4 regions of the Ensifer sp. 1H6 genome follow, and region 4 is predicted to be linked to each of the others. Evidence: predicted binding sites of a transcription regulator. Region 4 holds the regulator's gene; each other region holds the start of a gene.
The links. Region 4 encodes PhoB, which activates phosphate uptake and scavenging genes when phosphate is short. Its sites were predicted from a motif close to TGTCATNNANCTGTCAT; they were not measured.
Positions count from the first base shown of each region.

Region 1: BKP54_RS29985 (alkaline phosphatase) is a predicted target of PhoB. The motif match lies at 2,595-2,611, and genes of this name have one in related genera.
Region 2: BKP54_RS14880 (DUF1045 domain-containing protein) is a predicted target of PhoB. The motif match lies at 4,019-4,035, and genes of this name have one in related genera.
Region 3: BKP54_RS03950 (LTA synthase family protein) is a predicted target of PhoB. The motif match lies at 3,621-3,637, and genes of this name have one in related genera.

Region 1 is NZ_MOAI01000037.1:3,009-10,813, reverse strand. Features, by position in the region: gene BKP54_RS29995 (lytic transglycosylase domain-containing protein) at 208-1,029, opposite strand; gene BKP54_RS29990 (aspartate-semialdehyde dehydrogenase) at 1,237-2,271, opposite strand; gene BKP54_RS29985 (alkaline phosphatase) at 2,661-4,412, shown strand; gene BKP54_RS29980 (hypothetical protein) at 4,522-4,986, shown strand; gene BKP54_RS29975 (ATP-binding cassette domain-containing protein) at 4,990-5,679, shown strand; gene BKP54_RS29970 (FtsX-like permease family protein) at 5,676-6,929, shown strand; gene BKP54_RS29965 (MFS transporter) at 7,101-7,805, shown strand, end outside.
Region 2 is NZ_MOAI01000011.1:59,469-67,273, reverse strand. Features, by position in the region: gene BKP54_RS14905 (VOC family protein) at 102-488, opposite strand; gene uraH (hydroxyisourate hydrolase) at 588-950, opposite strand; gene BKP54_RS14895 (ureidoglycolate lyase) at 964-1,461, opposite strand; gene uraD (2-oxo-4-hydroxy-4-carboxy-5-ureidoimidazoline decarboxylase) at 1,558-2,061, opposite strand; gene puuE (allantoinase PuuE) at 2,061-2,990, opposite strand; gene BKP54_RS14880 (DUF1045 domain-containing protein) at 3,069-3,869, opposite strand; gene BKP54_RS14875 (PRC-barrel domain-containing protein) at 4,148-4,537, shown strand; gene BKP54_RS14870 (FAD-binding oxidoreductase) at 4,603-5,745, opposite strand; gene mnmD (tRNA (5-methylaminomethyl-2-thiouridine)(34)-methyltransferase MnmD) at 5,784-6,503, shown strand; gene BKP54_RS14860 (trimethylamine methyltransferase family protein) at 6,639-7,805, shown strand, end outside.
Region 3 is NZ_MOAI01000002.1:225,628-233,432, forward strand. Features, by position in the region: gene BKP54_RS03930 (ankyrin repeat domain-containing protein) at 1-262, opposite strand, end outside; gene BKP54_RS03935 (TolB family protein) at 530-1,357, opposite strand; gene BKP54_RS03940 (hypothetical protein) at 1,382-1,567, opposite strand; gene BKP54_RS03945 (NAD+ synthase) at 1,720-3,402, opposite strand; gene BKP54_RS03950 (LTA synthase family protein) at 3,672-5,594, shown strand; gene BKP54_RS03955 (DUF1003 domain-containing protein) at 5,852-6,400, shown strand; gene BKP54_RS03960 (TadE/TadG family type IV pilus assembly protein) at 6,596-6,994, shown strand; partial or broken gene BKP54_RS03965 (pilus assembly protein TadG-related protein) at 6,985-7,805, shown strand, end outside.
Region 4 is NZ_MOAI01000017.1:4,024-11,828, reverse strand. Features, by position in the region: gene BKP54_RS19955 (aspartate aminotransferase family protein) at 1-778, opposite strand, end outside; gene BKP54_RS19950 (GcrA family cell cycle regulator) at 1,200-1,721, shown strand; gene phoB (phosphate regulon transcriptional regulator PhoB) at 1,890-2,573, opposite strand; gene phoU (phosphate signaling complex protein PhoU) at 2,877-3,587, opposite strand; gene pstB (phosphate ABC transporter ATP-binding protein PstB) at 3,644-4,459, opposite strand; gene pstA (phosphate ABC transporter permease PstA) at 4,473-5,795, opposite strand; gene pstC (phosphate ABC transporter permease subunit PstC) at 5,792-7,276, opposite strand; gene BKP54_RS19920 (substrate-binding domain-containing protein) at 7,372-7,805, opposite strand, start outside.

The sequences.
Region 1 (7,805 bases), on a different contig from region 4:
AGCCCGGTCCTTTCGAACCGGGCTTCTTTTATTTCATAAGCTTTGATCTTTTGTTTTTGCGCTGTCGTTATCGCAAAACCGCTGCGCACCTTTGCGCAACATGCGTTAGAGCGTCTGCGGTTTAAGCGGAGTCGCAGAAACGCTCTATCTCCTTGTTTCTACGCATTTCCTGACGGAAAACCGCTTCGCACTTTTCCTGGAAATGCTCTAGTCGCCGTCAATTTCCGCGCCGATGATGGCGATCGCCTGCTGATAGACGCTGGCGGCGTTCCAGCCCTGGATCGCGCCGAAATTGGCCTGTCCCGGCTGATATCCGGCGCCCGGCTGCCAGCCGTGTCCACGCAGGAAGTTCGCGGTCGAAGCAAGCGCGTCAGCCTTCGAGCGGACCATGTCGATATGGCCGTTGCCGTCACCGTCGACGCCGTATTTCAGAACGTTTGCCGGAAGGAACTGGGTCTGTCCGATTTCGCCATGGGCAGCGCCGCGTGCAGCCGGGCTGAGATCGCCGCGCTGGACGAGCTGGAGCGCCGCATAGAGCTGGTTGGTGAAGTAGTCGGACCGGCGGCAGTCATAGGCGAGCGTCGAAACGGCTGAGAGCGTATGCTCCTTGCCCATGAAGCCGCCAAAGCCGGTTTCCATGCCCCAGATGGCGATCAGCGGGCCGGCCGGTACGCCGTAGCGCCGTTCGATGCTGTTGAAGAGCGCCGCATTCTGGGCCTTCATCTTCTTGCCGCGCGAGATGATCGTCTGACCGCCACGCTTCTGCATGAACTGGCTGAGCGAGAGCTTGAAGCTTTTCTGGCCGCGGTCGGCGCGGATCGTCGCCTTGTTGTAGGAAACGCCGGAGAGCGCCTTGTCGAGCGCCGCAGGGCTGATGCCGTTGCCGGAGGCTTCCTGCTTGAACTGCGTCATCCAGGCCGCGAAACCGCTGCCGTCGTTGCCGCACTGTGCCGCCGACGCGGTCGCCGGAAGGATCGCCGTTGAAATCAGGGCCGCAAGCCCAATCGCTACGCACTTTGCCGTGTGCATGAAATACCCCGTCATTGCCCAAATCTGGTTGCCGTTAGGAAGATGCCAGCCTTTGCCGGCTCTGTCACCCGCCCCTCATTGGCGGAAATTTCCTAACGGTTTCACGTGAATCCGATCAATTTTGCGCACGGATCCGTGAAACAGGAAACCCCGCAGGCCGATAACGGGCCAGGCGGGGTTCTTATTCGTGCTTTACCGTCTGTTTGTTCAGGCGGCCTGCTTCTTGGCGCGGATCAGACCGCGGTTGATGAGCAGCTCGGCGATCTGGATCGCGTTGAGTGCCGCACCCTTGCGCAGGTTATCGGAAACGACCCAGATGTTGAGGCCGTTTTCGACGGTTGCGTCTTCGCGGATGCGCGAGATGTAGGTCGCGTCTTCGCCGGCGCACTCGTAAGGCGTTACGTAGCCGCCGTTCTCGTGCTTGTCGACAACAAGGCAACCCGGTGCTTCGCGCAGGATATCGCGCGCCTCGTCAGCGGTGATCTCGTTTTCGAACTCGATGTTGACCGATTCCGAATGGCCGATGAAGACCGGGACGCGCACGGCCGTGCAGGTCACCTTGATCTTCGGGTCGAGCATCTTCTTGGTCTCGGCCAGAACCTTCCACTCTTCCTTGGTGTAGCCGTCTTCCATGAAGACGTCGATGTGCGGAATGACGTTGAAGGCGATGCGCTTGGTGAACTTCTTCGATTCGATCGGGTCGGCAACGAAGACCGCACGGGTCTGGTTGAAGAGTTCGTCCATGCCGTCCTTGCCGGCGCCGGAAACCGACTGGTAGGTCGAGACGACGACGCGCTTGATCTTGGCGTGGTCGTGCAGCGGCTTCAGCGCGACGACGAGCTGGGCGGTCGAGCAATTCGGATTGGCGATGATGTTCTTCTTGGTGAAGAGCGTGATCGCGTCCGGGTTCACTTCCGGCACGATCAGCGGCACTTCGGAGTCGTAACGCCAGGCCGAGGAATTGTCGATGACGACGCAACCCTGCTGGCCGATCTTCGGCGAATACTTCAGCGAAACCGCGCCGCCGGCCGACATCAGGCAGATATCGGTATCGGAGAAATCGTAGTTTTCGAGGTTCTTGACCTTGAGCGTCTTGTCGCCGAAGGAAACTTCCGTGCCCTGGGAACGGGCGGAAGCAAGGGCGACCACTTCATCGGCGGGAAAGCCGCGTTCCGAAAGGATGTTCAGCATCTCCCGGCCGACATTGCCGGTGGCGCCTGCGACTGCAATCTTGAAACCCATGATCTAAGCTCTCTTTTTTTGTCTCTCCTCGTCGGGTGGAGGGGGAAACCGCGCGATCCGCCGCGAGGGTTCCTGTCCCCGGCCAAACCGGGGAGAGAGCGGAGGGCCAGAGACGTCAGACGGTTTTCGTCGTCGTTTTGGCCGTTGTTTTGAAGGAAGCTGGAAAACGCATATCCTGCCCGGCGATTTCTGCCAGGACGCTGCTGTCAGCGAAGTTGTGTTCGCGGCGAAGCATGGAATGCCTTCCTTTCCGAGGCTCGTAATAATTGTTTCTATCGGCGAGTCAAGCGTGCGATGCTTGGCGCCTGCAAACGTGATCGCAATGTCATGTCGCTGTCATCGCCGGGCGTTACGACCGCGCAATCCGACACCTCAAAGGGACGATTGCCATGCGTATGCTTCTTGCCACCCTCTTTGCCACGACGGTTCTGGCCCACGCCGCTCAGGCCGCAGACGTCTATCCCATTGATCGCGCGACAATTCTTGCCGGTTCCCCGTTCGATTTCAAGGTCGAGCTCAAGAGCGCCGTCAAGGCGGAAGACATCAAGGTGACCGTCAACGGCCAGGACTACAAGGCAGCGCTCGGTGCCGAAGCCGCCTATGTCGCGATGGAAAAGGGCAAGGAAGACAAGGAGCTCGGTTCGGCCCTGCTCCTGCGCAACGCTATAATTGGCGCACCGGGCAGCTACAAGGTCGAAGTGACGGCTGGCGGAGAGACGAAGACCGTGACCTGGCACGTCTATGCCACGGCGGAGCAGCCGAAGGTCAAGAACGTCATCTTCCTGCTTGGCGATGGCCTTTCGGTTGCGCACCGCACCGCCGCCCGCATCATGTCGAAGGGCATGACCGAGGGTAAGGCTAATGGCCGCCTCAACATGGACGACCTCGAGCGCATGGCCTTCATCGGCACGTCGGCGACCAATTCGATCGACACCGACAGCGCCAACACCATGTCGGCCTACATGACCGGCCACAAGACCGTGATCAACGCCGTGGGCGTCTATGGCGACCGCACGCCCGACAGCCTCGACGATCCACGGGTCGAGACCATTGCCGAAGCGCTGCGCCGCCAGACGCAGAAGTCGATCGGTCTCGTCACGACCTCGGAAATCGAGGACGCCACGCCGGCCGCCGTCGTCGCCCACACCCGCAACCGCAGCGACAAGGCCGAGATCGTCGGCATGATCTACGACGTCAAGCCGGAGGTCATCCTTGGCGGAGGCTCGGCCTATTTCCTCGGCAAGGAGACGCCCGGCTCCAAGCGCAAGGACAACCAGGACTACATCAAGCTTTTCCAGGAAGCCGGTTATGCGCTTGCGACCGACAAGAGCGAACTTGCCAATGCGCCCGCCGACGGCAAGCTTCTCGGTCTGTTCCACACCGGCAACATGGACGTGACGCTTGATCGCGAGTTCCTGAAGAAGGGCACGGTCGAAAAGTTCCCCGGCCAGCCAGGCCTTGTCGACATGATCAAGACCGCGCTCGACAGGCTGTCGAAGAACGAAAACGGCTTCTTCCTGATGGTCGAGGGCGCCTCGATCGACAAGATGAGCCATCCGCTCGACATGGAGCGCGCCGTCGTCGAGACCATCGAGTTCGACCAGGCGGTCGGCGTTGCCCGCGCGTTCGCGAAGAACAACCCGGATACGCTGGTTGTCGTGACCGGCGACCATACCCATGGCGTCTCACTGCTCGGCATCATCGACGACACCGTCGAGGGCAAGGAAGGCCGCGACAAGGTCAAAACAGGCGCTTCGGCGGGCTTCCCGAACTATACCGACGAGAACAAGGACGGCTTCCCCGACAAGATCGACGCGAGCCGTCGTCTGGCGATGTTCGTCTCAAACTTCCCCGACTACTACGAAACCTTCAGCCCCAAGCTGGACGGGCCGTTCGAGCCGGCGGTGAAGAACGAGAAGGACGAGTATGTCGCCAACGAAGCTTACAAGGACATGCCCGGCGCCGTGCTGCGCGTCGGCATCCTGCCGAAGGACGAAAGCACCGGCCAGCACACGGTCGACGACGTCGTGCTGCAGTCGGAAGGTCCGGGCAGCGAGGGCTTCAGAGGCTACATGGAGCAGAGCGACGTCTACCGCGTTCTCGTCGATGCGCTTGCCCTCGGCGTGAAGCAGACCAACTGATCGTTTGAAACCCGCCTCCTCCCTGAAACGGGGAGGAGGCTTCACGCTGACGTTCATTCCCGGCCACATCACGCCCATGCGCTGCCGGGGTACTCTTGGCGATAAGACGATGACCCTACCGACACCCATATCCTTGAGCCGTCGAGCTGTGCTCGGCCTGATTGCCGGCGCGGTTGTCGCGTTCGACGGGCATGCGGCCCTGGCCGACGCCAGTCTCACTTTCGATGAGCTCTACGGCAAGGTCAGTGTACTCGGCCTCGAATTCTCGACAAAGGTGAAGAGCCTTGCCGGTCAGGAAGTCCGCATGCGCGGCTTCATGGCGCCGCCGCTCAAGGCAGAGGCAGCGTTCTTCGTGCTGACGGAAGTTCCGATGGCGCTTTGCCCGTTTTGTTCGTCGGATTCCGATTGGCCGGACAATATCGTCGTCGTCTATCTCGGGGAGAAGCAGACCTTCGTGCCGCCCGGCCAGACGATCGAGGTTCGCGGGACACTGGAGGTCGGCTCCTGGACCGATCCGGAGACCGGATTCGTCAGCCTGCTGCGTCTGCGCTCGTCTCAATTTTACGCGGTCTAGGGCATGCTTGGTCTTCAACTCGCAGGCGTCGATGTCAGCTTTCCCGGACTTGCCGCACCCGCTCTTGCGATCGACAGCCTTGACGTCGCCGCCGGCAGCCGTGTGGCGCTCACAGGTGCGTCAGGATCCGGCAAAAGCACGCTGATCAGCATCCTGACCGGGCTCGAGCGGGTCGGACAGGGCCGCATCCTCTGGGGCGATGTCGATATCTGCGCGCTCTCCGAGGGCCGTCGTGACCGTTGGTGCGGCGCCAATATCGGTCTGGTCCTGCAGGACTTTCATCTTTTCCCCGGCCTCAGTGCTCTGGACAACGTTCTGCTGCCGACAAGGCTCTCCGGCGCGATGAGCCGTGATGTCGGCGCCCGTGCTGAACATCTGCTTCTGCGTGTCGGCCTCACCCGGCCGACCCAGATGATCGAAACCATGTCGCGCGGTGAAATGCAGCGGGTGGCGATCGCCCGCGCGCTTTTGCGCAAGCCGGGTGTGGTCATTGCCGACGAGCCGACCGCCAGCCTCGACAGCGACGCCGGCGAGACCGTCGGCGACCTGCTGCTCGAGCTTTCACGCGAAAGCGGCTGCACGCTGATCGTTGCGACGCACGATCTGGCGCTGACGCGGCGTATGGACCGTCGCATCCGGCTTGCCGCCGGGCGCATCGTCGAAGATGGCCTCATCGAGGAGCGCGCGGCATGATCGGTTTCATCCTTGCGGATCTGCGCCGCCTCTGGGCCGGTTCGCTCGTCGTCGTCCTCCTGGTTGCGTTGGCGACGGCGCTCGGCGTCGCCGTCACCTTGCAGGAACGGGCGCTTCGGCTCGGCAGTGCGCGTGCTGCCGACAAGTTCGACCTCGTGATCGGCGCCCCCGGCAGCGAGACCCAGCTCGTGCTTTCATCGATCTTCCTGCAACCCTCGCCGCTGCCGCTGATGGAAGGCACGGTTCTGCCGCGCCTTCTTGCCGATCCGCGCGTCGCCTCCGCAGCACCGGTCGGCTTCGGTGACAGCTTTGGCGGCTATGCCGTTGTCGGCACCTCCACCGGGTTGCTTGCGGAACTCGAACAGCTTGCCGAAGGCCGCGCCTTTGCCGCCCTTGGTGAAGCGGTTGCCGGCGCCGCCGTCGATTTGCCACTCGGTTATACGGTCAAGCCGACCCATGGACTTGCCGAACTCGGCGGCCACGCCCACACGGAACTCGCCTATCGCATTGTCGGGCGCCTCAAGCCCACGGGCACCGCCTGGGACCGTGCCATTTTGGTTCCGATGCAGGCGGTCTGGGCGCTGCATGGAATGGAAGCGGCGGAACACGATGATGCCGACGATCACGCGCATGACGAGGCCGCGTCCGGTGTCGAGGCGGATCACCCTCATATCGATGCGGACGCGGCGCTCGACGAGAATTGGAGCAAGGCCACGCCCGGCCTGCCCGCGATCCTCGTCAAACCGAAATCGATCGCCGACGCCTACAAGCTCCGGCAGGACTATCGCAGCAACTCGACACTGGCGGTTTTTCCCGGCGAGGTGCTGACGAACCTCTATGCGACACTTGGCGACGCCAAGCGGGTGCTCGTGGGAGTGACGACGGGCGCTCAGGTTCTGGTCGCAGCCGCGATCCTGCTCGTCACGATCCTGCATGTCGGCCAGCGCCGACGGCAGATCGGGGCGCTTCGTGCCTTCGGCGCGCCGCGCACGGCGGTGTTTGTCATCGTCTGGAGCGAACTGTTTGCGCTGATTGCCGCCGGTGTGCTTTCCGGTTTCGCGCTTGGCTTCGGTGCCGCAAAGTTCATAGCCGGATATCTTTCCGGTGAGAGCGGCGTTGCCATGCCTGTCATGTTCGCTGCCGGCGACGGATTTCTTGTCTCTGCCATTCTCGTCTTCGCCGCCATCCTCGCCGTCCTGCCGGCCATGATCGCCTACCGGCAATCGCCGGCGGCAGCCCTTCGCGCCTGAGGTCTCTGGCTTCTTAGACGAAAGTCATAAGCCGAAAGCATCCCTGCCTGCGGCCCTCCTTTTCTGACATCCTGTGATCAGGCGCACCACGTTCGGACGTTCAAGGGAGGAATTGTCCGAGCCAGCCAATGGGCGCTCCAATGGGCTGTTTTGGAGTGGAGGATAAACAAAATGGCAAATGTCGCGACAGCGGACGACACAAAAGCACGTCCGATGACCGGCGAGGAGAAGAAGGTCATCTTCGCCTCGTCGCTTGGTACCGTATTCGAATGGTACGATTTCTATCTCTACGGTTCGCTCGCCGTTTACATCGGCGCGACCTTCTTCAGCTCCTACCCGGAAACGACGCGAAACATCTTCGCGCTTCTGGCGTTTGCCGCGGGCTTCTTGGTTCGCCCGTTCGGCGCTCTGGTCTTCGGTCGCCTCGGCGACCTCGTCGGCCGCAAATACACCTTCCTCGTGACGATCCTGATCATGGGTCTGTCGACCTTCCTGGTCGGCATCCTGCCTGGCGCTGCCTCGATCGGCATCGCTGCGCCGATCCTGCTCATCGCTCTGCGCATGCTTCAGGGCCTGGCGCTCGGCGGTGAATATGGCGGCGCTGCAACCTACGTGGCCGAACACGCGCCGCACGGGCGTCGCGGTTACTTCACCTCGTGGATCCAGACCACGGCAACGCTCGGTCTGTTCTTGTCGCTGGTGGTGATCCTGCTCGTCCAGTACCTGGTGGGCAAAGAAGCGTTTGCAGCCTGGGGCTGGCGCGTTCCGTTCCTGGTCTCGGTCGTGCTTCTCGGCGTTTCCGTCTGGATCCGCCTGAAGATGAACGAGTCGCCGGCCTTCAAGAAGATGAAGGAAGAGGGCAAGGGTTCCAAGGCA
Region 2 (7,805 bases), on a different contig from region 4:
GCCTTTACAGCGCCGCGCGTCAAATATGACGCGCAAAGGACGCTGTATCGCTTCAAACTTGTTGCATAATTCTATCCTCAAATCGGATCAGATTTGAGGAATTATGCAGTAGATCCAAGAGTTTGCGGCTCTCCGATCTCTATTGCGTGCCCGTCGGGATCATAAAAACGGAACACCCGCTGTCCCCAGGCTTGCCGCTCAATCGGGTGGATCAGCTCCACCTGCGGCGCAATGCTTTCGAAGGCCGCTTCGATATTCTCATGCTCGAAGTAGAGCAGCAGGTTCCCTCGCCCATAGGGTTCTTCCGCGGGACCGACTTCCCGCCAGACTGTTTGTTCCAGCGAACGACCCTCGTGGATCGCAAAACCGGTCTCGAAGAGAACGAAGTTTCCGAAGTCCTTCAACACCGTCAGACCGAGTGTCTCCCGGTAAAAGTCCCTGGATCGATCGATGTCGCGGACGAAAGGGATCGGATTGATGAAACGCATCGAATTCCCCTCGTGAGTCTCAAAATCGTCTCACACAATCCCGATCAAGGCGACGGTTTTCGACTGAATTTTACGCCGCGAACACTCATCCACCCACGCTCAGCTGCCGCGATAGGTCGAGTAGCCGTAGGGCGAAAGAAGCAGCGGCACGTGATAATGGCTGGCCGGATCGGCAATGCCGAAGCGCAGCGGGATCAGGTCGAGGAAGGCAGGCTCCGGCAGGTCCGCACCGACACGACGAAGATAGTCGCCGGCGTGGAAGACCAACTCGTAGCTGCCCGCCATGAAGCCGATGCCTTCGACCATGGGCCCATCGACGCGTCCGTCGCTGTTGGTATGAACGGTGCGGATCAGTTGCCGCTCGTCGCCTTCGAGCCAAAAGAGGTCGATGCGCAAGCCTTCGGCCGGCGTGCCGAGCGCAGTGTCGAGGACATGGGTGGTCAGGCGGCCGGTGCTGCTCATCGCTGCTCTTCCTTCATATTGCGCTCTCGATGACGAAGGGCTCGTCGTAGACATATTCTTCGAGATTGTTTCCCGGCCCATCCCGATCGACGACGATGAAGTCGCTGACCGCGCCCACCGACATCAGCGGATGGTGCCAGACATTGCGCCCGTAGTTGACGCCCTGCCGCCCGTTCGCCCGGAACACCCGCGGCATTCCCGGTCGGCCCCCCTCGTCTTCGGCAACGACGACGAGCCAGGGCCGGTCCTCGAGCGGCGAAAAGCTCTGGCTGCCGAAGGGGTGTCGCTCCATCATCGCCACCGCGTAAGGAAAGGCGCGCGGCTGGCCGCGAAAGATATTGATGATGACATCGGCACCCTCGCCGACAACATCGGCACGCGCCAGGCCATGGAAGCGTTCGGTGGTCCCGCCATTGATGTACCGCATCGAAGCCGGATCAGCCTCGATGACCGTGCCGAACGGCGCGAAAGCATCCTGCGTCAGGGGTTCGATCGAAAGAATACGCGACATCAGGCCATCGCCCCGCGGTGCTCATTGCCGGCGGCGTCGGCATGGTCCGGTTCGACTGCCCTCGGTAAAGATGAGCGCAGATAGCGAACGGGTATGTCAGGCATTTTCGTCTCCTGGAAGCATGGATTGCAGCCGCAGGCGGGCGATCTTCTCCACCTGCGCACAGGCGGTTTCAAATTCCTCTTCGGTCGAATTGTCAATGCGCCTTTCGAACGAGGCGAGAATGTCGTTCTTCGTCAGGCCCTTGACCGCGATGATGAAGGGAAAGCCGAATTTCTGCGTATAGGCCTCGTTCAGCGCCGTGAACCGGGCATGCTCGTCGGCCGAAAGGCGGTCGAGGCCGGCCGACGCCTGCTCCGCCGTCGAGTCCGCCGTCAGCTTGCCGGCGATCGCCAGCTTGCCGGCAAGATCCGGGTGGGCGCGCAGCACCGCCAGCCTTTCGCGCGGCAGACCGGCGCGAAAGGCCTGGCAAAGTGCCGAGTGCACGTTGCCGGCCGAAAGTCCCGTTGCGGCCGCCCGGTCGTAGGCCCGTTCGGCAACCCATGGAGAATGCTCGAACACGCCGCCGAAGCGGCTGACGAAGGCGTCGCGATCGGACATCAGAGAGCCCCTTCCGGCTTGTGGTGTTCATACCAGTGACGGGCGATGTCGATGCGCCGCGGCACCCAGACCTTGTCGTGCGACATGACATAGTCGATGAACCGCGCCAGCGCCGCGGCGCGGCCTGGACGCCCAACGAGGCGGCAGTGCAGGCCGATGTTCATCATCTTGGCGTTGCCTTCCTTGCCCTCCTCATAGAGCACGTCGAACGTGTCTTTGAGATAGGTGAAGAACTGGTCGCCGGAGTTGAAACCCTGGTTCGTCGCAAAGCGCATGTCGTTGGCGTCGAGTGTGTAGGGGATGATCAGATGCGGCTTGTCGGCCGTCAGCCCCGCCACCCAATAGGGCAACTCATCCGCATAGGAATCGGAGGAATAGAGGAACCCGCCCTCTTCGAGAACGAGCTTCAGCGTGTTGCTTGAAGGCTTGCCCTGGTAAAGGCCAAGCGGGCGCTCGCCGGTCAGTTCGGTATGCAGCCGAACGACTTCGCGGATATGCTCGCGCTCCACCTCTTCGGGGAAATCCTTGTATTCGAGCCAGCGCAGGCCGTGGCTGGCGATCTCCCAGCCCGCTTCCTTCATGGCGGCGACCGCTTCGGGATTGCGAGCCATCGCCAACGTCACGCCGTAGACCGTCAACGGCACGTCGCGGCTGGTGAACATGCGCCAGAGCCGCCAGAAACCGGAGCGCGAACCGTACTCATAAATCGATTCCATGTTGAGGTTGCGCTGGCCCTGCCAAGGCTGTGCACCAACGATCTCCGAGAGCAGGCTCTCGGAGGCCAGGTCGCCATCGAGGATGCAGCTTTCGCCGCCCTCTTCATAGTTGAGCACGAACTGCACGGCGATACGCGCATCGCCCGGCCAGTTTGCCTTGGGCGGGTTGCGGCCATAGCCGACGAGGTCACGCGGATAGGAAGTCTCAGACATCAAATCACCCTTCGAATTTTCCGGAACGGTATCACCGCCGACCGGATTGTCGAGACAAAATGACGTCGGTGCAGACGGTTAGCGGCCGGCCATCAGCGAGGCGACCATCCGCGACAGTGGCGGGATAGGGCCTGGCGCAAGCGTCGCCTCGGCTGCCGGCCGCTTGATCCGTTCGGCCCGCTTGGCCGCCGAAATCTTGCCGAGCGGGTGTTGCGAGTGGACGCGCATCGGCGCGCCCGATTCCTGCTCCACGAACAGCGCCAGGCTGCCGATCGTCAGCGGCGGCGCCAGGCATGGTTCGAACAGGTCGCGAAGCGGTGCCTCGATGCTGCGCATCGCGTCCAGATTGAGCGGCCCGGTCAGCATCATGTGAAAGCGATATTCATCCATCACATGAGGATCGCCCCAGCGATGCAGGTTGGAAAATTGCGGCGCCGTCAGCCTGTCGGGGTCGGAGCGCTCGATGTCGTCTTCGCTGAGCGGCGCGCGGAACGCGTCGAATTCCTGGATGATGCTGGCGGCCAGCAGATGCATCGCCGTGCTCGGGATCTGCGGCATCAGTCCCCAGCAGTGGCCGAGCCGGGCCACTTCCAGGCGCTCGATCTCGAACGGCGTCTGGGCGCCGGCAAAATGCATCAGCGCCTTGAGTAGCTGCGCCTCGTCCATATCGGGGTGAAGCCGGAAGGGCGACATCACCACCGCCTGAAAGCCGAAGCGACGCGGGACAGCCGTATGGAAGGCGATCTCGGATGCGGTCAATCCGGAGATCGATGGTAACTCGGTGGGCTCGCCGGAATAGACATTGCGGCCGAGCCAACTGGCGGCAACCGTTGAAAGCGGGTCGGCCATCGGCGGCGTGAAACAAATCGCGTAACGCATGCGCATGCTCCGGAAATCCGTTCTGGCACAGACCCGCGACAATCGATCTCGATCGTCGCCAGGGTGCGCAGGTTCAAAATCTTAGAGCTTCAACAATACCCTCCCCGGGAAGACGCGACGCTCTATTGCCCGCGTCTTAGGTGATTTGCGTGACAGCTTGACGAAGTGGAAGGGGCAATACCACGCGATTACCGTCCGGATCGCGCCCGCAGCTTTTTCGGAACCATCCCACCGACCAGCCGTTCCCCTGAGGTAGCAAACAACGATGGAGAAGAAGCGTGACCTATCACAATGCGAACCTTCAGGACGCCGGGATCAAGGAAACCCATGACCTGATCGCCAGCGACAAGGTTGAAGGCACGAAGGTTTATGGCGCCGACAACAAGCACATCGGCTCGATCGAGCGCGTTATCCTGGAAAAGCGCAGCGGTCGCGTGGCCTATGCCGTGCTCGGGTTCGGCGGTTTTCTCGGCATCGGGGAAGATCACTATCCACTGCCTTGGGCCAAGCTGACCTATGATGAGAACCTCGGCGGCTATCGGACTGATGTGACTCGCGAACAGGTCGAGCGGGCGCCGAAATATCACGGCAACGAGGAATACGACTGGAACAGCGAGAACGGACGCCGGGTCTATGACTATTACGGCGTGCCGCCTTACTGGATGTAAGGATCGGGTTTACGATCGTCCCGACATGGCTCCGCCGATGGCGGGGCCGTTCTTATGCCGCCAGCTTAAAGATGTTTCTCGCGAAGTGCCGCTATGTGATTCTGGCACAAGAAGGATCCCGGAATGTCGATCAACGGCTGGCCGGTGATCTCGTCGACGACGAAGCGCGCGAGGCGGTGGGCGATGCCGAAGCTCACCTTGAAGCCGCCTGTCAGGACCGACAGGTTTTCGTGATCCGGATGGCGCCCGGCGATCGGCTCCCGGCCGGTCGATTTCGGCCGGATGCCGGCCCAGCGCTCGACCACCTCCGCCCCGCGCAAGGACGGGACCAGCGCCTCGGCGCGCACCAGCAGCTCATTCAGCAGTTCATCCGTCGACTGCGGATCGGCATATTTGTTCTCGCTGGTGCTGCCGACCGCGATATGCCCGTCGTCATGGGCGACGATATAGACGCCGTCGGTGAAGATGACGGGCAATTGCGGATCGACATCGGCCAGAAGCAGCGCCGCCTGGCCCTTGACCCCCGTGCCGCTCGGTCCACGGAGAGGTCCCGACAGCGCATCGACGAGCGGAAAGCTGTCGACGCCGGCAGCAACTATGCAATGGCCGAAGGCGATTTCCGTGGCGTCATCGAGTTCGGCGCGGCCCTGGCCCGGATGGATTGCTCGAACGCCCGTCCCCTCGACGATCCGCACGTTCGGCGATTGCGCCAGTGCCGCACGCAGAACCGCCAGCATCTGGCGTGGAGAAAGCCGACCGCCAAGCGTATCGAACACCAATCCGCAAGCCGCCGCCTCGGCACTGAGCCATCCGGACGGCAGCTCGTCGCGCACGTGCCAGAAGAACTGGCGGTCGCCTGCCCGCCAGTTGCGCGTCGCATCCTGCTCGTGGCGAAGAGCGATCTCGCGCAGATGCGGCTTCGCAAGCGGCATGATCCGCCCGCTGCGGCGGTAACCTGCCGAAAGTCCGGTTTCGGCCTCGAGCGTTTCGATCTCGCTTTCGAGCGACACCAGGGCGTCGAACTGGAATTGTTTCTTGGCGTTCCATTTGTCCGGCATGTGCGGCATCAGCGCGCCGAGTATGCCGCCACTGGCGCCGGCCCCGATGCGATGCTCGTCGACCAGTTGCACGTCCATGCCGGTCCGTGCTGCCGTAAGGGCTGCCCAGAGCCCCATGATGCCGCCGCCGACGATCAAAAGTTCGCTCATCGATTGACCTTCTCCGGTGGCGGGATTATCGCCATCGCATGACAGGATCCGCCGCAGAACCGAACCAGCCCCCGGCCCATCAAAGCCTCGATTGGCACGAGGGCGATATGCCCTATTCCAGGGAGTTTGGCGATCATTTTTATTGCCGCACCGACGGTCGGCTCGAATGCGGACATGTGTTCCTCGCCGGCAACGGCCTGCCCGAACGCTGGGCCTCCGGCGGGGCATTCACCATCGGCGAACTGGGCTTCGGCACCGGCCTCAATTTCTGTGAAACCTGGCGGCAATGGAAAGCTACGGCGACCACGGACGGCACGCTGCATTTCGTCAGTTTCGAGCGCTTTCCCATGCAGGCGGAGGAAATCTCCCGCGCCTTGTCCCATTGGCCGGAGATCGACGCCGAACGGCTGGCCCTCACCGATCGCTGGCCGGCAACCAACGACGGCAGGATCGAGATCGATCTTGGCGATGGCGTTCGCCTGACCGTCGTTTGCGGCACAGCACTGGAGGGGCTCGCCCAAGCGAAGGAGCGCTTCGATGCCTGGTTCCTCGATGGTTTTGCACCGTCCCGCAATCCCGACATGTGGTCGGAGGAGCTGATGCGGCTGGTGTTCGACAAGACCGCGGCCGGCGGCAGCTTCTCCACCTATGCCGCCGCCGGCTTCGTTCGCCGCAATCTGCAGGCGGCCGGCTTTGCCGTCGAGAAGCGCAAGGGCTTCGCCGGGAAGCGCGAGATGCTGCGCGGAGACAAGCGCTGAGCGAGGCGAGCAGTCGGCGTCCGCGGGCATTTTGACGGCCTTTACTCCACCAGAGAACTGAACTGTCGCAAATGGCAGGGGCATGACCGCGAAAAATCTGCGACAGAAATCCATCGGCAACGCGGTGGGTTTTTCATGAACGACGATCAGTTTCCGGATGCTGCCACAGGTGAAACTTCCTCAGCCCCGCTCGAGCGGCGACGCCGGCCCGGCGGCCGCAGTGGCGAGCGCACACGAAAATCCTCAGGCGGTAAATATCTCAATCTCGTCAACACCCAGAGCAAATCCTCGGTACTGTCAGAAGACGCGCTCGAGGCGATCCATCAGGCGTCGCTGACGATCCTGGAAGAGATCGGCATGGATGTCATCCTGCCCGAGGCGCGCCAGCGCATGAAGGCAGCGGGCGCCGATATCACCCCCGGCACCGACCGCGTGCGCTTCGATCGCGGGCTGATCATGGAGATGATCGCTTCGGTTCCCTCCTCCTTCACCATGCATGCGCGCAATCCGGCCCGCAACGTCGCGATCGGCGGCAACAATCTGGTCTTCGCCCAGATCGCCAGCGCCCCCTTCGTGGCCGACCGCGAAGGCGGCAGGCGCACCGGCAATCAGGAGGATTTCCGCAAGCTGGTGAAGCTCGCCCAGTCCTACGACATCATCCACACCACCGGCGGCTATCCCGTCGAGCCGGTCGACCTGCACGCATCCGTGCGTCATCTCGACTGCCTCTCCGACATGGTGAAGCTCACCGACAAGGTCTTCCACGTCTATTCGCTCGGCCGCGAGCGGAACACCGACGGCATCGAGATCGCCCGCATCGGTCGCGGCATATCCATGGAGCAGATGGAGCGCGAACCGTCGCTGTTCACCATCATCAACACCTCCTCGCCGCTGCGCCTCGACGGGCCGATGCTGCAGGGCATCATCGAAATGTCGTCGCGCAATCAGGTGGTGGTGGTCACGCCATTTACGCTCGCAGGCGCCATGGCGCCGGTCACGATCGCCGGTGCCCTGGTGCAGCAGAATGCCGAGGCGCTGTGCGGCATCGCCTTCACCCAGATGGTCCGGCGCGGCGCGCCGGTCATGTATGGCGGCTTTACCTCGAATGTCGACATGAAGACGGGCGCACCCGCCTTCGGCACGCCGGAATACATGAAGGCGGTCATTGCCGGCGGCCAGCTCGCCCGCCGCTACAACATTCCCTACCGCACGTCCAACACCAACGCCGCCAATACGCTCGATGCGCAGGCAGCCTACGAGTCCGCGCTATCGCTCTGGGCACTGACGCAAGGCGGCGGCAAC
Region 3 (7,805 bases), on a different contig from region 4:
GATTGGCAAGCTGTTCGGTGGCGGGCTTGCCGCCCTGAGCGCGTTCGAGATGCGTTTTCAATCGGGTCCAGCTGGAGAAGCCGAACTCCCGGGCGATGACCAGTTGGGCATCCTGCAGGCCGATTGTGGCCGGCTCGGAGAAATAGGACAGCGCCCGCTGGCGTGCCGCGGCATCGCCAGCCTCCAGGGCTTTGTGAAAAGCCTTGGCCTGCTTGCGGATGGAATAGAGGGTAGCGTTCGCGGAAAGATCGCGCGTGATCATGAAAGACCTCCTTTCATTCACGTCCGGTATCCGCGCCCACAGACTGAAAAGAGGTGTGGCAACCAAGTCCAGTGAAACAGGTGGGTCTGGCCCTTCCCGCGGATCGGGTGCGCCCTGCGAACGACACGATCGCTAGCACGCAGCCGATATTCTTGTCCACTGCATGTTTCCTTAAATCCTATCCGAGTTAAGGATAAAACATGCAGCAATTCAAAGTGCTACAGCGACCTTTGCGCGTCTGATAAGACGCGCGGCGCTGTAGGCTTCTCAGCTTTCCGGTTCGTAGCGAACGAAAGCAAAGCGATCCCCCTTGGGCGACCAGTTGGGAACATTCATCGTGCCCTGCCCGCCGAAGAGCTCGAACAGCTCGCGCGCGTTGCTGCCATCCATCTCCATCAATCGCAGACGGACGTTCAGGTCCCGCGGATGATCGAAGACATCGCCGTCATAGGAGAGAACCAGAAGGTGTCTTCCGTCGGGCGACGGATGCGGGAACCAGTCGCCATAGGGGCTGTCGGTCACGCGCTCAACGTCGGTGCCGTCGGGACGAACGCGCCAGATCTGCATGCGGCCAGTGCGGCTGGAGTTGAAGTAGATCCACGCTCCATCCGGCGACCAGTCCGGCCCGTCGTTGCGGCCTTCGCCCTGCGTCAGTCGCCGCTCTTCGCCGCCTTCGACCGAGATCGTATAGATATCGAAGACCTGATCACGAATACCGCAATAGGTCAGTGCGCCGCCATCCGGCGACCAGCCGTGCCAGTAGGACGGGAGGTTGGGGGTGACAAGCCGCGGAGTGCCGCCAGAAGCCGGCAGCAGGTAGATCGCCGACTTGCCGAACTCGGTCTTGTCGCTGATCGCAATCGTGCTGCCATCAGGCGAAATGCCGTGGTCATTGTTGCAGAGATGGGCAAAGCCGGTTTCGATCTCGACCGGCTCCGAGCCGTCGAAGGCCAGCCGGTAAAGCCGGCCGTCGCCATTGATGATGAGATATCGCCCGTCCGGAGACCAATTCGGCGCCTCGACCAGCCGCTCCGTCTGCCAGACGACGCGAGTCTCGGCGGTAACGATGTCATAGGTTTCGATGGAACTGCGCATACGCTTCTCCTGCCGCAACCGCAGCTATTTGCTTTCTTCGCCCCGTGGCAGCACCGCCAAGACTTTGGCGCAGATCGACCGCATCAAGATGACGCTGCGCTGGTCTTGCCAGGTCGAGACCAAGCCCCAGGCCAGCAGCAGAAGAATGCAGACGAAGGCGACGCCGACGGTGACGAGACTACCGGTCGCAAGACCATAGACACCGAACACGGCCGGCGTCGCGAAACAGGCGATCTGCGCCGAAAGCTGCCCACCGGCAGAAACGTCGCTCAGCGACCACAGCCGGATCAGCCGGATTTCCTCCTCGGTGAACTCCGGCTGGCTTTCCTTGCCGTCCCGCCCTTCGGGGATGCGCTCACCGTCTATCCCCGATCGCGGAACCGGTTGGTGATTGGATAGCGCCGATCGCGGCCAAAATTCTTCTTGGTGATCTTCACGCCGGGCGCCGACTGTCGGCGCTTGTATTCGGCGATATAGAGCAGATGTTCGATGCGGTGTACCGTTGTCTCGTCATGACCACGAGCAACGATCTCCTCCGTGCTCATCTCCTTTTCGACGAGGCACTCCAGAATGTCATCGAGCACCGGATAGGGCGGCAGTGAATCCTGGTCCGTCTGGTTGGGGCGAAGCTCGGCCGACGGCGCCTTGTCGATGATGTTTTGCGGGATGACCACGCCGGATGGACCGAGCGCGCCCGGCGGCACGGTGGTGTTGCGCCAGCGCGAGATGCCATAGACCTCCATCTTGTAGAGGTCCTTGATCGGATTGAAGCCGCCGTTCATATCGCCATAGAGCGTGGCGTAGCCGACCGACATTTCCGACTTGTTGCCGGTGGTGACCACCATCGAGCCGAACTTGTTGGAGACGGCCATCAGGATCGTGCCGCGCGTGCGGCTCTGCAGGTTTTCCTCGGTGATGCCCGATTCCGTGCCCTCGAACATATCGGCCAGCGCGCCGAGAAATCCTTCGACCGGCTCTTCGATCGGCACGATATCGTAGCGGCAGCCGAGCGCTTCGGCGCAATCCTTGGCGTCCTTCAGCGAGTCCTTCGAGGTGTAGCGGTAAGGCAGCATGATCGTGCGTACCCGCTCCTCGCCGAGCGCATCAACGGCAAGTGCTGCGCAGATCGCCGAGTCGATGCCGCCGGACAGGCCGAGCACGACGTTCTTGAAACCGTTCTTGTTGACGTAGTCGCGGAAGCCGAGCATGCAGGCGCGATAGTCTGCCTCCTCCCGCTCCGGCAGGCGCGATTGCAGGCCGCCGGCACAGTGCCAGCCATTGTCGCCCTTTTTCCATTCGACGATCGACAGCGCCTCCTCGAACTGGCTCATCTGGAAGGCGAGCGACTTGTCCGTGTTGAAGGCGAAGCTCGCGCCGTCGAACACCAGTTCATCCTGACCGCCGAGCTGGTTGGCATAGATCATCGGCAGGCCGGTCTCTATCACCTGCTTGAGCACGACCTGATGGCGCACGTCCACCTTGCCGCGATGATAGGGCGAGCCGTTCGGTGACAGCAGGATTTCGGCGCCGCTTTCCGCCAGTGTCTCGCACACACCAAGATCGCCCCAGATGTCCTCGCAGATCGGGATACCAATGCGAATGCCGCGGAAATTGACCGGCCCTGGCATCTCGCCCTGGTCGAACACCCGCTTCTCGTCGAACTCGCCGTAATTCGGCAGATCGACCTTGTCGCGTACCGCAATGATCTTGCCGCCATCGAGCACGGCGACGGCATTGTGGCGCCCGGTCTTGGCCAGGCGCGGGAAGCCGATAATGACGCCCGGGCCGCCGTCGGCGGTCTCCTCGGCCAACTTTTCCACCGCCTGTAAACAGGCCTTGAGAAAAGCAGGCTTGAGAACCAGATCCTCCGGCGGATAGCCGGAAATGAAGAGCTCGGTGAGCAGCAGGAGGTCGGCGCCCTGGCGCGCCGCATCGGCGCGCGCCTCACGCGCTTTCGCCAGGTTTCCGGCGATATCGCCGACGGTCGGATTGAGCTGGGCGATTGCGATACGAAGCAGGGTGGGAGCGGCTTTGTGAGCGGTCATGAGCGGGCCTGTCGGTCTGTTCTCGAACGAATGCGTCTGACTTTCGCCCCGATCTTTAGCGCAATCCGCGCGAAAATGCCCACAGCCAATCGCCGCGAAGCGAAAAATTCCAAAAAATTCTGCGTTTCCGGTTTGTTATCGGCGCCGGCTCGCGCGTCCTCACGTCACGAAAACCTGTTTCCAAACACCCTGAACAAGTCATTCATCCCCTGTTCAAAATGACAGTCGTATGACAGCTACACGACACATTGATGAAATTGGAGAAGACGTTGGCCAATATCGATTCAGCCGTAGCGAGGAGATCACGAGTCTACGCTGGTAGACCCGGATTTGCCGCGCGGCACGCCAAGACGCTGACCTCCGCACGCAGTGCATTGTTCTCGCTGTCGATCGCGGCAGCCCTCGTTTTTGCAGTCGAGTTGATCGTGCGCCAGTCCATGGCCGACACGGTCGCCTACTTCCTCGATCCGACGCGCCCCGCATGGACCACCATCGGTGCATTCTTCCTGATCCTTCTCGCCATCGATGGCGTTTTCGGCCGCGAACACAAGTCCGCCGTGGTGCTCGCGCCGCTGGCGATCATACCGGCCATCATCTGCCAGCAGAAGCAGGTCTTTCTCTCCGACCCGCTCTATCCGACCGACTTCCTCTTTGGCCGCCAGATCCTCGAATTGATGCCTGTGCTTGTCAAGGATCGTCCGTGGACGGCCGTCGGCATCGTTGTCGGCCTCATCGCAGCCGTTACAACCATCGGCCTGTTGCTGCGTTACGCCTGGCGCAACTTCCCCAAGCTGACACGCCGCGAGCGCATCGCTCGCGCAGCTTTTGCGCTGCCGCTGCTCTTCGCCTTCTGGCACATCATGGATTACAACCAGTTCTCCTGGATCCGTGATCGCCTGAAGGTCATCCCGATCATGTGGGACCAGACCGAAAACTATCGTCACAACGGCTTTGCGCTGGCGTTTGCGATCAATCTGCCGATGGCCAACGTCAACGCGCCCGCCGGCTACATGGCCGATGCGATCGATCGCATCCCGGTCAAGCCGCTGCCGGCCGGCACCTCCCACCGCAGCAAGCCCGACGTCATCGTGCTGATGAGCGAATCCTTCTGGGATCCGACCCGTCTGCCGAACGTCAAGCTTTCGCCCGACCCGATGCCGACGATCCGCGAAATGCAATCTGGCAACGTGTTCTCGCCAGAGTTCGGCGGCATGACGGCCAATGTCGAATTCGAAGCGCTGACCGGCTTTTCGAATGCCTTCCTGCCCTATGGCAGCATTCCGTACCAACAGTACATCCGCAATCCGATCCCCTCGCTTGCCACCTTCTTCCGTGGCGAGGGTTACGTTTCGCGTGCCATCCATCCGTTCCAGAGCTGGTTCTGGAACCGCACCGCCGTCTACAAGGCCTTCGGCTTCGACACCTTCAAGTCGGAGGAGAATATGCCGCCGATGCAGAAGCGCGGCATTTTCGCCTCGGACGAATCCCTGACCAAGGAGATCATCCGCCAGGCGGACGCCATGGATGACCCCTTCTTCTTCTTCGCGGTAACGCTGCAGGGCCATGGCCCCTATGAGCCGAACCGCTATGCCAAGAATACCATCAAGGTCGAAGGCAACCTGCCGGAGAGCGATCGCCAGGTGCTTGAAACCTACGCCCAGGGCGTCAAGGAAGCCGACGAGAGCCTGAAGAAGCTGATGGACTGGGCCAAGCAACGTGACCGCGAAACCATCATCGTGCTCTTCGGCGACCACCTGCCGCCGTTGAACACGGTCTACACCAACACCGGTTTCATGAAGGGCGTGACCGCGGAGCGCAAGGGCTCGAAGGACCAGATGAAGGCGCAGCACGAAACTCCGCTCGTCGTCTGGTCGAACAAGACGGGTCCGAAGAAGAATGTCGGCACGATCAGCCCGGCCTTCCTTTCCTACCAGATCCTCAAGCAGTCCGGCTACGAGCATCCCTACTATACCGGCTTCCTCGGCAAGGTGCACGACCAGTACCGCGTCGTCGACCGCTACATGCTGATCCGCAAGAACGGCAAGGATGTCGCCGAATGGTCTCGTCAGCCGAAGGTCCCGGCCCTGCTGCGCGACTATCGCTTCCTCCAGCACGACATGATGTTCGGCAAGCGCTACTCGACCGACCGCTTCTTCAAGTCGCACGCGGATCTCTACGCCGCAGGCTTCTAAACCACACCCGCACACGTTCGTGCGACATCACTGGCCTCTGAACAGAGCCGGACGGTAAACCGCCCGGCTCTGTGCACTTTCTCATCTATCCCGTTGATTTCCTCGTCGAAGTGGTGCGCTTAAGCGCGTCGCGATCTTTCCGATTCGCTCACTGCGCTTTAGGCTCTTGTTTTTTGCCCGTGTCGTTATCGCAAATCCGCCGCACACTTTTGCGCGAAACGCTTTCGATATCGTCCGATCCATTTCCGGAGATAGCCATGCCGCATTTGAACGAACTCTCGCAGCACATCTTCGGCAAACCGATGGCCGAGCTCGGCGAAATCGAGCGCCGCATCCTGACCCGCGCCAAGGAACGACGCACCGTTGCAACCGACACCAATGCCGCGTTCAGCGCCGAGCTGTCCGTCGGCGACCGGCTCGCCGACGCCATTGCCAGGATTGGCGGCTCCTGGGGGTTCATTCTCAGCTTTTGCGGCTTTCTCGTCGTCTGGGTGATCATCAACACCGTCTTGCTGGTGACCGGGGCCTTCGATCCCTACCCCTTCATCTTCCTCAACCTGCTGCTTTCGATGCTGGCGGCGCTGCAGGCGCCGGTCATCATGATGTCCCAGAACCGGCAGGCCGAGCGCGATCGCTTCGCTGCGGCAAAGGACTATGAGGTCAATCTGAAGTCGGAAGTCGAGTTGATCGCCCTGCACCACAAGGTGGACGATGTGCTACTGCGCGAGATCGCCGAGCTGAGGACCGACATCGCCAATCTTAACCGCCAGCTTTCCCAGTATCGGCACATACCCGACAATGAATAGACACCGGACAAGCCACTAAAGCGCGCAAGAATCTGCAAGATTCCTAATTCAATCACAAATTTGTATTTTGCAACAATAGGCTATTTCTGACTATTGAAACAACCTATTAGCGTATCGAAAAATTAACACTTGGGGAGCACCGTCAAGGCGCAGGGACAGAGAAAAAGCAGTCACGGTTCGGTCGGAGTTGCTGATATGTCCAAAATAACGCGCCTGTTCGGCAGCCGCGATGGCGCTGCCGCAATTGAATTTGCAATCATCGCCCCTCTATTCTTTCTATGTGTGTTGACGTTGATCGCCTACGGCATCTACCTCAGCGCGGCCCACTCCATTCAGCAGATAGCCGCCGACGCAGCGCGCACCGCCATTGCCGGACTTTCCGAAGGCGAGCGAGAACGCCTTGCCACGGACTACATCCAGCGCACGACCATGGACCAAGCCTTCATCAAGCCGTCCCGTATGACGGTCACCGTCAAGGACGATGCTGGTAACGCCAACCAGTTTACCGTGAGGATCAAGTACGACGCCGGCGATCTCCCGATTTATCGAGCGCTTCGCTACGATCCGTTTGGGAGGTATCTGATATGGGTTTGAAAGCGCCGGGAATAGCACACCTCGCCCGATCAAGAGGTGGCAACGTCGGCATATCCGCCGCTCTCGTCATGCCGCTCGTGATCGCCTCCATGGGACTTGGCATCGACTACGGTTACCTCACGGTCCAGAAGCAGGAAATGCAGTCGACCGTCGATCTTGCTGCCATCGCCGCCGCATCGAACGTCTCCTCCGCCGAGCAGGCTGTTCTCAAGTACTTCTCCAACAACCATGTCAATTTCGCTGTTGCGACGCCCTCCGGCCTGTTGACCGTCGATGGCAAGGTTCTGCCGCCCGGCGACGTCGGGACGGAAAAGGTCGACGGCGTGGCAACGGTCACGCGTGGACGGTATGTCCCCGATCCGGGCGTCGCAGCCGGCCAGCGCTTCGTCAGGGATGCCGCGGGGCATAGACGGGCTTGCGGCCCTTGCCGGTATGCGCATTCGGTTGCCGATCTATGTCGAGCTTGCCCACGCAGAAGCCAAACTTGCCGACATCCGTTGCTACGGCGGCAAGCCGGAGAACGCGGCAGTCGTCGTCGACGCGGTGCCGGGCGTCGCTGAGATCGCCGTCGGTGACGTCAATCCGAAGGTGCTTTCGAGTTTCTCCTTCGACGCTCGGGTCGAGCGCGCCCGCATCGTCGATGCGCTGGCGGTCAAGATCGACGCCATCGCTCACGTCGAGGCGCAGAACCTTCAAGCGTCCCGCCTCACCTTCAGCCCCGCCGAAGTGGCCGCACGCTCGATCAAGAGCGTTTCGACCAAGGACATCCTGTCGTCGACGACGAAGACCCTGCTCAACAATCTGGACCTGA
Region 4 (7,805 bases):
CGGTCGCAAGGCAGGCACCGAGCGGGAAGCCGCCGCCGATGCCCTTGGCGACAGCCATGATATCCGGACGGATGCCAGCCCATTCATAGGCGAAAAGCTTGCCGGTGCGGCCGACGCCGGACTGGACCTCGTCGAGGATCAGCAGCAGACCGAACTCGTCGCAAAGCGCGCGCAGCTCCTGCATGAATTCCTTGGTGACCGGGCGGATGCCGCCCTCGCCCTGGATCGGCTCGATCAGGATCGCCGCCGTCTCGTCGGTGATCGCATCCTTGAGCGCCGTGATATCGCCGAAGGGAACCTGATAGAAACCCGGGGCCTTCGGGCCAAAGCCCTCGATGTACTTCTGCTGACCACCCGCCGCGATGGTCGCGATCGTGCGTCCGTGGAAGGCACCCTCGAAGGTGATGATGTGGAACTTCTCCGGATTGCCCTTGGCATAGTGGTAGCGACGCGCAGTCTTGATCGCGCATTCGAGCGCCTCGGCACCCGAGTTGGTGAAGAAGACACGATCGGCGAAGGTGACGGCCGTCAGCCGGCGTGCAAGGCTCTCCTGGCCGGGGACCTCATAAAGGTTGGACAGGTGCCAGACCTTCTCGGCCTGCGCCTTCAACGCCTCGACCAGATGCGGATGCGCATGGCCAAGCGAGTTGACGGCGACGCCGGCGGCGAAGTCGAGATAGCGCGAGCCGTCTTCGGCGATCAACCAGACGCCCTCTCCTCGCTCGAAACGCAACGGCGCACGCATGTAGGTGTCGTAAAGCGGCGTGGTTGCAGTCATGGCGAGCCTCTCCTTCATTGCTATCGGCATCGATCCGAGCCCCTGTTGAGCGCGGCAAAAAATTAAAAATGCCGCCTTGCGGCGGCGCAGGCACTATTCCTATTTCGCAGCGCAATGTCAACAAAACCAAGCTTTGCAGTGCGGTCGGACGGGTCTGATCCATGCGACGAAAAAATCACGCGACGGGGCTTGCAAAAATGCAACGCCCACCGAGCAAGTTGGGGAAAACCAAGAAATCGATTCGGCGCGATTCGCGGGACTCTTGCCACGGAGTCCGCCGGTCAGTAGGTTAATGTTCAATTACTAGACGCATGCGGCGGGCCTAGTCACCAAAAGTGTTATCGCGTTGCAGCTCCGGAGCCTGTCCGGAGCGTGGTGAGAGATTCTGTCATCGCCAACGCTGAGAACGGAGAGTGCAGAAATGAACTGGACTGACGAGCGGGTGGAAAAACTGAAGAAGCTTTGGTCCGAGGGCCTGAGCGCGAGCCAGATCGCGGCACAGCTCGGCGGCGTCAGCCGCAATGCGGTCATCGGCAAGGTTCACCGGCTGAGCCTGCCCGGCAGGGCCAAGGCTGGCGGAACCACCGCCGCGACCCGGCCGAAGCAGCGCCCGACTTCGGCGCCGCGCGCTCCGAACTACGCTTCGCGCGTCACGACACGGACGGTTACCCGTGCGGCCGGCGCGACCGTGCTCAAGGAAGAGGTCGAAGTCGATCTCGTCGCCGAACAGGATTTCCGCATCCAGACGGATGTGGTCGTGCCAATGTCGCGCCGCCTGGAGCTGACGCAGTTGACCGAGCGCACCTGCAAATGGCCGATCGGCGACCCGCTCAAGGAAGAATTCCACTTCTGCGGCAACGATTCCCCGGAAGCTTCGCCCTATTGCACATTCCATGCGCGGCTTGCCTATCAGCCGACCTCCGAGCGCCGTCGCGCTCGCTGAGACGACCGAAAACCACATGCAGAAAAGGGGCCGCACGGCCCCTTTTTTATTGGCTGCTGCATGTTTCCCTGGTTCGTATTCGCTTCAAGGAAACATGCCGCAATTCAAGATGCAACAGCGACCTTTGCGCGTCCATTAAGATGCGCGGCGCTGCAGTGGCCGGCTGGCTCAGCTTTCGAGCGAGTAGCCGGCACCGCGAACGGTGCGGATGACATCAGGCATGCTCGAGAAATTCAGTGCCTTGCGCAAGCGACCGACATGCACGTCGACGGTGCGCTCGTCGACATAGATATCGTGGCCCCAGACGCCATCAAGGAGTTGCGAGCGCGAGAACACCCGGCCCGGCGACGACATCAGGAATTCGAGCAGGCGGAATTCCGTCGGACCAAGGCGGACCTCGCGGGTGCGGCGATGCACGCGATGGGTCTCGCGATCGAGCTCGATGTCGCCGCAGCGAAGCAGCGTCGAGAGGACCTCGGGCTTGGCGCGCCGCAGCATCGCCTTGACACGGGCCATCAGCTCCGGGGTCGAGAACGGCTTGACGACATAATCGTCGGCGCCGGTGGCAAGGCCACGAACCCGCTCGCTCTCCTCGCCGCGCGCCGTCAGCATGATGATCGGCAGGCGCTCGGTTTCCGGACGTTGGCGCAGCCGGCGGCAAAGCTCGATGCCGGAAACGCCCGGCAGCATCCAGTCGAGGATCAGGAGATCCGGGAGGCGCTCCTGTAGGCGGATCTCCGCCTCGTCTCCGCGCAGGATCGTATCAACATCGAACCCTTCGGCTTCGAGGTTATAACGCAGCAGGACACTCAGCGCCTCTTCGTCTTCGACAACGGCGATTTTCGGCAACATCAGGCAACGTCTCCTTACCCAGAGCGTCTCGCGTTCGATCGAACGCAAAGAGATGCTCGAACATATAGAATCTGGAGCACTCCGCGCGTTTTCATAGGCACGCGCGAAAACGTATAGCTTCAGACGCAGTAGAGCAGGGCCGCAACCAGGGCTGCGACCGGAGCAGGTTCATAAGCAGGCACTCGAACGTATCCGGGTCTTAAAGCGCGTCGCGATCTCTAAGATGCGCTTGTTGTGCTTTAAGTTCTTGTTTTTGCACATGTCGTTATCGCAAAACCGCTGCGCACTTTTGCGCGACATGCGTTAGTCCTTCACGGCACCCAGCGTCGACGTATTGTCGTCCTTCGGACGCTCGCCTTCCGGCTGCGCGCCCGTCGCCATGTAGTAGATCGTCTCGGCGATATTGGTGGCGTGGTCGCCGATACGCTCGATGTTCTTGGCACAGAAGAGAAGATGCGTGCAGGGCGTGATGTTGCGCGGATCTTCCATCATGTAGGTGAGCAGCTCGCGGAACAGCGAGGTGTAGATCGCGTCGATCTCCTCGTCGCGCTCGCGGATGCTGTTGGCCTTCTCCGGCGAGCGGGAAGCGTAGACGTCGAGGACTTCCTTGAGCTGCACCAGCGCAAGCTCTGCCAGGTGTTCGAGACCGCGCGCCAGCTTGCGCGGGATGCCGGAGCCGGCAACCGCGATGACACGCTTGGCGTTGTTCTTGCCGAGGTCGCCGACGCGCTCCAGATCGGACGCGATGCGGATCGATCCCATGATCTCGCGCAGGTCGGCAGCAACGGGCTGGCGCTTGGCGATGGTGACGATTGCCTTTTCGCCGATCTGGCGTTCGGCTTCATCGAGGATGGTGTCGTCGGAGATCACCTTCTGCGCCAAGGCGAGGTCAGAATTGACAAGCGCACGAACGGATTCGCCCACCATCTGCTCGGCAAGCCCGCCCATCTCGGAGATGCGGCGCGTGAGATATTTCAGTTCTTCGTCGTAGGCGGACATTATGTGCATGGACATAGTCTTCGATCCTTGCGGGCGCGTTCAGGAAACGGGGTGAAGAGGAGCTTCGGCCATCAACCGAACCGGCCCATGATGTAGTCCTGGGTACGCTGGTCATCCGGATTGGTGAACATCTTGTCGGTGTCGTTCTCCTCGACAAGATTGCCGAGGTGGAACATGGCAGTGCGCTGCGAAACACGCGCCGCCTGCTGCATCGAGTGGGTGACGATGACGATCGTGAAGTTGGTACGCAGCTCGTGGATCAGTTCCTCGACCTTGGCCGTCGCGATCGGATCGAGCGCCGAACAGGGCTCGTCCATCAGGATCACTTCAGGGCTGACGGCAACGGCGCGCGCGATGCACAGACGCTGCTGCTGGCCGCCCGAAAGACCGGTGCCCGGCTCCTGCAGGCGATCCTTCACCTCGTTCCACAAACCAGCCTTCTGCAGGCTGGTCTCGACGACTTCGTCGAACTCAGACTTGGTGCGGGCAAGCCCGTGGATGCGCGGGCCGTAGGCGACGTTGTCGTAGATCGACTTCGGGAACGGGTTCGGCTTCTGGAACACCATGCCGACGCGGGCTCGCAGTTCCACGACGTCGATCGTCGGGTCGTAGATGTCGTCTTCATCGAGCGTGATCTTGCCGGTGACGCGGCAGTTCTCGATGGTGTCGTTCATGCGGTTCAGCGTGCGCAGGAAGGTCGACTTGCCGCAGCCCGAAGGGCCGATCAGCGCTGTCACCGTGTTCTCGCGGATATTGAGATTGACGTCGAAAAGCGCACGCTTCTCGCCGTAGTAGACCGACACATCCTTGCCGATCATCTTGTAGGGCACGGTGTTCATTTTCTGATCCAAGGCTTTTTCGACTGCTGCTTCTGACATGATGTTCATAGTAATTACCTCACTACCAACGGCGCTCAAAGCGACGTCGCAACAGAATGGCGCCAAGGTTCATGACGACGAGGAAGATGAGAAGAATGATGATCGCGCCGGATGTGCGCTCGACGAAGGCGCGTTCCGCCTCGTTGGCCCACATGTAGATCTGCACCGGCAGCGCGGTCGACGGCTCCATCGGCGAGCCGGGATAATCGACGACGAAGGCGACCATGCCGATCAACAGCAGCGGCGCGGTTTCGCCAAGTGCATGGGCGAGACCGATGATCGTGCCGGTCAGGATGCCCGGCATCGCCAGCGGCAGGACGTGGTGGAAGATGGTCTGCATCTTCGACGCACCGAGACCGAGCGCTGCCGAGCGGATCGACGGCGGGACCGCCTTCAACGCTGCACGGGTGGCGATGATGATCGTCGGCAGGGTCATCAGCGTCAGCACCAGGCCGCCGACGAGGGCGGCCGAGCGCGGCATGCCGGCGAAGTTGATGAATACGGCCAACCCCAAGAGACCGTAGACGATCGACGGAACGGCGGCGAGATTGTTGATGTTGACCTCGATGAGATCGGTCAGCCGGTTCTTCGGCGCAAACTCTTCGAGATAGATCGAGGCGGCAACGCCGATCGGCAGCGACAGCACGAGCACGATCAGCATCATGAACAGCGAACCGAGGGCGGCAACGCCGACGCCTGCCGCTTCCGGACGGCTCGAGGCACCGAAGGTGAAGATGCCGGTGTTGAAGCTCTTCTTCAGGACGCCGGCGCTTGCAAGCTCGTTCATCCAGGTGACCTGCTGGTCCTTGACCTTGCGCTTGCTCTCATCGACCTTCAGGTCGATCTGCCCCTTGAAGGCGGAGTCGACATTGGCTTCGGCGAGCAGTGTCACCGGTATGGTCTTGCCGATAACCGACGGGTCGGCGACGACGATGTCGCGCAACAGCGTGCGGGAGCTTGCAGACACCATGTCGGTGGCCCGCTTGACCAGCGGACGATTGCTCGGATCGATGCCGAGCTGCTTGATCAGCGCATCGCGGACCAGCAGCGGATAGTTGGCCGCCACCAGCACCTTGCCGTCGGTCGCGCGCTCACCCTTGGGATCGATGACCTTTTCGGTGAATTCGATCGGCAGCGTGATCGTCGTCTGCTGGAACGCGGTGTAGCCGTTGGAGATCACCGTCCACAGCAGCAGAGCGAGGAAGAACAGGCCAAGACTGATGGCGCTGATGCCATAGGCACGGAACCGACGCTCGGCCGCGTAGCGACGCTTGATGCCGATATCACGCTTGGCGGATGCGGGGCGGACGGAGATCCGGACGGCCGGGGAAGCGATGTCGGTCATTCGTACTGTTCCCGATATTTGCGCACGATGTAGAGCGCGTAAATGTTGAGGCCGAGCGTGATAACGAAGAGCGTGATGCCGAGTGCGAAGGCAACCAGCGTCTGCGGCGAGGTGAACTCAAGGTCACCCGTCAGCTGGTTGACGATCTTCACCGTCACCGTGGTCATCGGCTCGAAAGGATTGATTTGCATGCGGGCCGCGACACCGGCGGCAAGCACCACGATCATCGTCTCGCCGACGGCACGCGAGGCGGTCAAAAGCAGAGCGCCGACAATGCCCGGAAGTGCTGCGGGAAGGATGACCTTCTTGACTGTCTCGGAGCGGGTGGCACCAAGGCCGAGCGAACCGTCGCGCAGGGCCCGCGGTACCTGGGTAATGATGTCATCGGAAAGCGAGGACACGAACGGGATCAGCATGATGCCCATGACGATGCCGGCGGTCACGACGCTCTGTGCCTGGATGAAGTTCTGATAATTGCCGGTGACGAGACCGTTCAGTTGGGCAGAGATATCGCGCAGGAATGGGCCGACGGTCACAAGTGCGAAGAAACCGTAGACGATGGTCGGGATGCCGGCGAGCACTTCGAGCAGGGGCTTTGCCGTCGAACGCAGTCGTGGGCTGGCATATTCCGCCATGTAGATGGCGGCAAACAGGCCGATCGGCACCGCAAACAGCATGGCGACGAAGGCGATGTAGAGCGTACCGGCGAGAAGCGGGATCAGGCCGAACTGGCCGGAGGAGCCACCGCTTCCGGCGGCAGCAAACCGGGGGTCCCAGACCGTGCCGAAGAAGAACTCGAAGGGTGAAACCATCGTGAAGAAGCGGCCGGCTTCCGACAGCATAGAGGCGATGATGCCGACCGTCGTCAGGATGGCGATCGAGGACGCTACGATCAGCGCGCCGAGCATGACGCGCTCGACCTGGTTGCGGGCGCGGAAGCGGGTGGCGATGTTGCGGATGGCATAAAAGCCGCCGGCAATCGCGATCAGCAGGACGACGGCGCTCATCAGCCAGCGATTGGTGGCGCTCATCGCGTTGAAATGCTGGGCGGCGGTGATCATGTAGGGTTCGCCCTCGCCGGCAAGAGCCACGCCCTTGGCCGCAAGCGTCGAGCGAAGATTGGCCGAACCGCTTTCAAGCGCCGAAACTTCTTCGGCCGTCAACCGCTTCAGGCCGCCGGCGACCGACTTGACCTGGCCAAGCGCCAGCTCGACCGTGGCGCCGCCCTGCGTCTGCACCGTCTCGGGCAAGGTCGCCCGGGTGCTGGAGTCGATATACATGGGCGCGGCGACGAGCCAGGCGCCGAGTACGAGCGCCGCTGGAAGGATCGCCCAGATGGCGACATAGCTGCCGTGATAGCCGGGTAAGGAATGCAGATTGGAGAGCTTGCCGCCAGCCTGTGCGAAGGAGCGCGCACGACCCCCAAAATAAGAAACAAAACCAATTACAACAATGAGCAAAAGAAGAAATGAAGTACTCATCGGCACGTCTCCGCGGCGTGACGCTCAATGCGCTGCCGGCAGTTCGGATGGAGGCATGCCCCGGCGCGAGACCATCGCGCCGGGGCTTGTCAGTATCAGAGCATGTTGCCGGCTGCGAAAGCCTTGCGAACTTCTTCGCGCTCGGCGTCCGGAGCAGCGACGAGGCCGTATTCTGCAAGCGGGCTTTCCGGGCCGATCATCTGATCGTCGAGGAAGAACTCAACATATTCCTTGAGGCCCGCGATAACGCCGAGATGTGCCTTCTTGACGTAGAAGTACAGCGGGCGGGAAACCGGGTATTCGCCGGAAGCGATCGTTTCGGTCGACGGAACGATGCCGTTGACGGTGGCGACCTTCAGCTTGTCGGCGTTGTTTTCGTAGAAGGACAGGCCGAATACGCCGATGCCGTTCTTGTTGGCAGCGATACGGGCCAGCGTTTCGGTGTAGTCGCCGTCGATGTCGACAGCCATGCCGTCCTTGCGGACTGCGACGCACTTGCTGTGCTGCTGCTTCTCATCGGCAACGGCGG